Regions from separate parts of the Bradyrhizobium sp. DN3 genome, predicted to be linked through region 1. Evidence: riboswitches for the same ligand, from Rfam matches in the RefSeq annotation. Region 1 holds a riboswitch; each other region holds the start of a gene.
What was found. Region 1 has a riboswitch for cobalamin ahead of AAE027_RS20670 (TonB-dependent receptor). Riboswitches for the same ligand answer to the same signal wherever they lie in the genome.
Positions count from the first base shown of each region.

Region 2: linked by a shared signal. The riboswitch ahead of AAE027_RS32635 (TonB-dependent receptor) and the one ahead of AAE027_RS20670 (TonB-dependent receptor) in region 1 are both predicted to bind cobalamin.
Region 3: linked by a shared signal. The riboswitch ahead of metE (5-methyltetrahydropteroyltriglutamate--homocysteine S-methyltransferase) and the one ahead of AAE027_RS20670 (TonB-dependent receptor) in region 1 are both predicted to bind cobalamin.

Region 1 covers NZ_JAULLN010000013.1:189,774-192,036, reverse strand. Annotated here, with positions in the region: gene cobT (nicotinate-nucleotide--dimethylbenzimidazole phosphoribosyltransferase) at 1-234, shown strand, start outside; gene AAE027_RS20675 (histidine phosphatase family protein) at 241-813, opposite strand; cobalamin riboswitch at 886-1,086, shown strand; gene AAE027_RS20670 (TonB-dependent receptor) at 1,202-2,263, shown strand, end outside.
Region 2 covers NZ_JAULLN010000030.1:1,991-4,253, reverse strand. Annotated here, with positions in the region: gene AAE027_RS32645 (hypothetical protein) at 152-361, shown strand; gene AAE027_RS32640 (hypothetical protein) at 513-770, shown strand; cobalamin riboswitch at 860-1,074, shown strand; partial or broken gene AAE027_RS32635 (TonB-dependent receptor) at 1,275-2,263, shown strand, end outside.
Region 3 covers NZ_JAULLN010000020.1:132,911-135,173, reverse strand. Annotated here, with positions in the region: gene AAE027_RS27300 (nodulate formation efficiency C protein) at 1-87, opposite strand, end outside; cobalamin riboswitch at 1,077-1,279, shown strand; gene metE (5-methyltetrahydropteroyltriglutamate--homocysteine S-methyltransferase) at 1,382-2,263, shown strand, end outside.

The sequences.
Region 1 (2,263 bases):
GTGCGGATCAACCCGTCGTGCCGGCCGTTCCTGCTGCCGTCGCATCAATCGGCAGAGCAGGGGCATCGGCTGGTGCTGCGTGCGCTGAACGTGCAGCCGCTGATCAGCCTCGATCTCAGGCTTGGGGAGGGATCGGGCGCCGCGATCGCGCTGCCGCTGGTGCGGTCGGCTTGCGCGCTCCACAACGGCATGGCGACGTTTGCGCAGGCCAATGTACCGGATCGCCCGGCCTGACCCGGCTCAGGCCAATCGCTGATTGACGGAAACGACGCGCCACCCGGTGGCGAGCCGGTCGATCCGGGTGAGCGACAGCGGATCGATCACGAAGCGCAAGGCGGCGTGCGGTGTCAGATCCAGCGCGATGCAGAGCGCAGCGCGGATCGTGCCGGAATGCACGACGAGCGCTGCGGAGCCCGCGCCGATCCGCGAGAGCCCAAGCCGGACGCGCGTGACCTGATCCTCAAAGCTCTCGCCGCCCGGCGGACGTCCGCGCGCCGGATCGCTCCAGAATTGCGCATAGGCCTCGTCGCCAGCCGCGCCGATCTCGTCATGCCGACGGCCGGTCCATGCGCCAAAATCTTGTTCACTGAATTCGGGCATCAGCTCGGGCGCGAGTCCCAGCGCCTGGGCGGTCTCGACCGTGCGCCGCGACGGGCTGGCATAGCTCGCAGCGCCTCGCGGCAGGCACTGCCGCAGGGCCTGCAATTGCGCGCGATCGCCGAGATCGGCCGGCGCGTCAGCCGCGTGGATCGTCCCTGTGACGCCGTCGACCGGTGCATGCCGTATCAGCCAGAGGAAGGTCTCGCCTTCCACGCTCATCTCCGAGGAAGTTGGTTGTTGTGGCAATAACGCCGCAGCTTGCACATTGACTCTGTCTTGGTCGTAATCCTAGATGGCTTCGACGGTTTCCCCGAGAGGGGATGAAAAGGGAATGCGGTGCGGGGACATTGCCCCAATGCCGCGGCTGCCCCCGCAACTGTAAGCGGTGAATCCTTCGTCAGAAGCCACTGGGTCCTCGGTCCCGGGAAGGCGACGAAGCGGTCACGACCCGCGAGCCAGGAGACCTGCCGTCAGCCGTGGTCACACGCGAAGATGTCGGTCGGGGAGTACAGACATTCGGCTTCATCGGACGGCTGATTAGCCCAGGGTGAGACCTCGTTCGCTGTGACGTGCCACTGACGTCATACCGAGGTTTCGAACCGTGTCTTCCACCCGCATTGTACGACCGCGCCGCTTCCTGCTTGCCTCCGCAGCTCTTGCGTCACTAGCCGCCGCGGATGTATCTGCCGCACTGGCGCAGCAGGCCCGCGAACCCCTGCCGCCGGTCGAGGTGTCGCCGGCGCAATCCCGCAAGCAGGCCAAGCCGGCGGGCCGGGAGGCGCAGAGCGCCCGCCGTGCAGCTGCACGCAGACCGGCGGCCGCGTCCGCAGCGCCCAAGCCTGTCGCGCCGGCCGCCGCGGCAGCAACGCCGCTCAACAGCAATGCGGTCGCCGAAAGCGCCTCGCGGCTCGGCCTCACCGTGCGTGAAACGCCGGCGACCGTCGAGGTGATTTCGGCCGAGACGATGCGCGAGCAGGGCTATCGCACTGTCTCCGAGGTGGCGCAGGGCGCAGTCGGTGTCACCTCCGGCGACAACCCGGCTGAACCTTCGGCCTTCTCCATGCGCGGCTTCACCAACAGCCAGATCAACACGCTCTACAACGGCATCAAGATCGGTCCGCAGAACATGACCTCGCGGATCGCGGATACCGCCAATCTCGAGGCCGTGGAATTCCTGAAGGGCCCGGCCTCGCTGATCTCGGGCGAGGGCGCTGCCGGCGGCGCGATCAACTTCGTCACCAAGCAGCCGCATACCGGACCGATCCGGAATGAAGCTGACTTCTCCTGGGATTCCCTGAACTCGTTCCGCGCCCATTACGGCTCCGGCGGCAGCACCAACGTGCAGGGGCTGGACTACCGCTTCGACATCAGCCGTTCCACGCTCAACGGCTTTGCCGACGATACCAATGTCAAGACGTTCGACACGTCCGGCCAGCTCAACTACCGCATCTCCGACAGCCTCAAGGTCTGGGGCGCGATCGAATATCGGGAGGATCGCTCGAAGGCCTATTGGGGCGCGCCGCTGGTGCCGATCGCCTTCAGCGGCTCGCACGCCACGAGCGGCATCGTCTCCGGCAATTACGTCTCGAACTACAACGGAACCAATCTCGGTGCCGTCACCATCGATGATCGTACCTTCAACACCAATTACAACGTCCTCGAC
Region 2 (2,263 bases), on a different contig from region 1:
GCCGACTGCAATCCGTTCTTAACATTTGGCGCGCATTCTCAGACGCATGCGGGCGTCGCTGATTGGCGATGGCTCGCGGTGGGAAGGCCGGGGCTCGTTGCGATGCAGCGCGCCTCGCGAGTGTCACTTGCCATGTTTGACGGGCAATCCCATGCGCCTCGTTGCAGTGATCATATTCGCGCTCATGACGGCGGCCTGCGATCAGGAGCAGGACATCACCGGCTCGACGTCGACCTGCCCGATGCGAAACTACAGCTACAATCCTCGCGACATGAACCAGTGCGTCAGCGCCTGCAAGTCATGCGATCACGGCACCACGGTCACCTGCACGACCTCCTGCACCCTCAAGGGGGCTCGCTGAGTTCTTGATGCGTGCGAAGGTCGGGAGCGACGCACCCAAAGTCGCTGACGACGCGCCAAAAGACAGGAGGCCGTCGGCGGTGCCCAGGCACCGGAACGATTCACTTGGATCAATCATTGAAGGAAGCGGGCAAGACGTGGAGTCCGATTGAATGGGTATGCTCGATCCCGGCCGGCTCCTGGTGTCGTGCTCGCATTGCGACGCTTGGCCGATGGCTGCCAACGTCAAACGTTCAAGCTGGTCGGCATTCCCGCGTGAGGTCCGTTTCGTGTGTTCGCGCTGCCGCCGCGAGGAGACAGCGATCGTCTCTGCCTCCGGCGAACTAACGCCGATCAAGCGCATCGATGTTCCGCCACGCGACGTCGCCGTCGCTTGGGCGCAGGCCCAGCGCCCGCGAGGGCGGACGTAGCTGCTGGGCCTCTGCTTGCGGGACGCACCGGTAGCGGCGAGTTGTCGCTGCCAGATGCAACCAGCCGATTGACTCCCGGGCTGCACGACTCGTAAAAGATCCACGACGGTTCTCCTCACGGAGATCAAAAGGGAACGTGGTGCGAGATTTTCCCAACGCTGGGATCTTCTCAATGCCATGGCTGCCCCCGCAACTGTAAGCGGCGAATCTCTCGTCCTATGCCACTGGGAATCTCGGTCCTGGGAAGGCGACGGAGAGGTCACGACCCGCGAGCCAGGAGACCTGCCGTCAGCCGTGGTCACACGCGAAGATGTCGGTCGGGGAGTACAGACATTAGCTTCACCGGAGCGATTGATCGCTCCGTCGTGAAACCTCGTTCGCTGTGACGTGCCACTGACGTCCTGCCGAGGTTTTATTCGCATGTCTTCCGTTTCCGCCGCCGTCCGGTGCCGTCGCACGGCCTGGCTGGCGTCCAGCTTCATCATTCCCGTTGTTGTCTTCAATATGAGGGGCGCCCGCGCCCAGACTGCCGCCGAGCAGTTGCCACCGGTCGAAGTGACCAGGCCCGACGATCAGAACCGCACGCGTGCCAGGGCGACCAGCGATGGCGACACGGGGAGGCGCCGGGCGATGCCGAACGGCGCGCCGACACGGACCGGCTCGTCCGGCTCTGGCGGCGAGGCGGCCAGCAACAATGGAGGCATCGTCGGCGCCGCCACGAGCGTCATCACGGCCGCCGACATCGCCCATGCGCCGTCGCAGACGCTTGCCGAGATCATCTCGACGCAAGTACCGGGCGCCCAGATCACGACGTTCTATGGCGGTCCGATCGGCGCCAAGACCAGTGTCGACCTGCGCGGCTTCGGCGCGTTCGCAACCGCCAACACGCTGGTGCTGGTCAACGGACGACGGCTGAACGACATCGACATGGCGCAGGTGGACCTTGCTACCATCCCGCTCAATTCCATCGAGCGTATCGAGATCACGCGCGGCAATTCCGGTGCGGTGCTCTATGGGGACAATGCGGTCGGCGGCGTCATCAACATCGCCACCAAGAACGGCGTCGGCGGACCGCCCATGGCCGCGCGCATCGAGGCCGGCTTCGGCTAGTTCAACACCAGGCTCGGCAACGTCTCGACATCGCTCAATTCCGGTCCGTGGTCGACCTCGTTTTACGGCAATACCGTCAAGACCGATGGCTATCGCGACAACAATCGCTATTCCCAGGAGAACGGTATCGGCAATCTGAACTACACGACGCCGGGGTTGACTGCTTTCCTGACCGTGACCAGCGACAATCAGGAACTGCGACTGCCGGGGGGCCGCACCGTCGATCCCTCGATCGGCCTCGACGAGCTCGCGACTAACCGGAAGGGGACCAGCACGCCCTTCAACTATGCTAACCAGCAAGGTATTGGCGCGACAGCGGGCTTCACAAAAACCCTGGTGAACGGCGTCGATCTCATCGTCGACGGCGGCATGCGCGACAAGAG
Region 3 (2,263 bases), on a different contig from region 1:
CCCGGCCAGGCAGATCAGGAATCGACCGAGACAAAACCATAGCGCGCGTCTTCCAGACATTTTCTTCATAACCGTCGGCCTATTCATCCACACGTCGTTCCAAAGCGGGTAACCTTCAACCTGTTATGCGCGAGCGCAAGAAGTTAGCGGCGACGCAACGGGGCGACCGCCGGTCCCGCGCGAGCATGCGCTCCCCTCTATGTCGCGCGCCGCTAACTTCAGTTGCCAGCGACAGCCTCAATTTGCTGTGCTGGACATGCCCAGCAGGAGGAGACTGGGCATGCCGAGGACTTGCATTCTTCGTGCCACGTAATAGACGGCAATTCGCACCGGTTTTGTGTCCTCTTTGTCGACTTTCCGACTTGCGCACGTTTCGATGGTTCCATTCAGCCTATCCATCGCGGCTTATGCATCCTCGCACGCAGCGGGTATTCGACGGCGCAGCGGAACGCCTCGGTGCCAAGTTCCTGATGAGAATTGGGAGCACGTGTGCCGCCATTGAACCGTTTGGTTCGGTATCGTTGCCGGAATGTGGGCTTTCGATCTCTGCCATGCCTTTGGGCACTTGCGGCCAAGGGGCCATGGCGCGTTTGGCGCCTCCTTTCGGCTCCGGAATTCGAGAGCAGCCTCAGCCAACTGCGCTTTGCACTCGATGGCTAACGACGCGAAGCCGATCTTCACCGCCGAGCATTTGGAGTCGGGCTGGCACCGCAAATCAACGTGCTCGCCGGGTATGTTGCTGGCTTCGCCAGGTGTCTTGGGCCTACTCAACCCGGATCCTGTTGGTCGAGAAGGCGGCTGGATGGCGGACGTGCTCGAAGAACCGCTGGGAAGCCGGGGCTTGCATCAAATGCGTTCTGCTCGAGGCCGCAGTCCCGACCGCGCAAGCCGCATTTGTCCCTTCCACCTATCTGGCGTGCGGGCCGCGGGCAGCTCCGATGGTCATTCCGATATCGCTGATTGGAGAGCGCTTCTACATCGTCTCAACGATAGAGATGCACGGCCATTCGCGTAGCAGATGTCGCAGCATTTAGCTTGAGACAAATCTGAGAGGTTGACGGAAGAGTTCTCTTGCCGATAATCCAAGTCGTCGAGGTTCTCCGGTTTCCATTTGATCCGGAGCTAAGAGGGAAGCCGGTGAACATGCCGGCGCTGCCCCCGCAACTGTGAGCGGCGAGCCGCTGTCCAACGATGTCACTGAAGCCTGCGCGGCTTCGGGAAGGCCGGACAGCAGCGATGACCCGCGAGCCAGGAGACCTGCCCCGACAATATATTCGTCCACGGGCGGGGTGTCCCGGTGGTGCGCCAAGCAGCCGTCGCACTGCGCGACTTCCCCTGCCTGCGTCCGCCATGGCCTTTGCCCCCAACATGGGTTAACGCTATGTCTCTTCTCTCTCTTCCGGTTGCCACGCTCGGAACGCCACGCATCGGTCCCAGGCGCGAGCTCAAACTCGCTCTAGAAAGCTACTGGGCCGGAAAAAGCAGCGAACAGCAGTTGCTCGAGGACGCAGCTGGCCTGCGTGCCGCGAACTGGGCTCGTCAGAAATCTATCGGCGTCACGGTCATTCCATCGAACGATTTCTCGCTGTATGACCAGGTGCTCGACACAAGTGTCATGGTTGGCGCCATCCCGGAGATCTACGCCTCGAAAACCGAATCCGTTTCGCTCAAGACGTACTTCGCCATGGCCCGCGGTTCACAATGCGACGACCAGGGTGCGAGTTGCGGTCACGGACCGCGCGGATTTGGCGCACCCGCGCAGGAGATGACCAAGTGGTTCGATACCAACTACCACTACATGGTCCCCGAGTTTCACAGGGGACAGACTTTCAGATTGCGCTCTCGAAAGCCGATCGAGGAGTATGAGGAAGCCAAGGCCCTTGGCTTCCAGACCCGCCCTGTCCTGATCGGGCCGGTTACATTCTTGAAGCTCGGCAAGAGTGCCGATCCTGCGTTCCTGCCACTCTCACTACTGGATGATCTGATACCGGCCTATATCGAGGTTCTGCAGGAATTGGCCAAACGCGGGGCAAATTGGGTTCAGTTCGACGAGCCCTGCCTGGTTCTTGATCTGGATGAGGGGTCGCGAAAATCTTTGCTACATGCCTATGACCGGCTCGCCAAGGAGGGCCCGGCCATCAAGATCATGGTTGCCAGCTATTTCGGCGACCTCGGCGACAATCTAGACACCGCCTTGAGGCTGCCAATTGCCGGATTGCACCTCGATCTGGTTCGAGCGCCACAGTTATTGGATCAGATCATT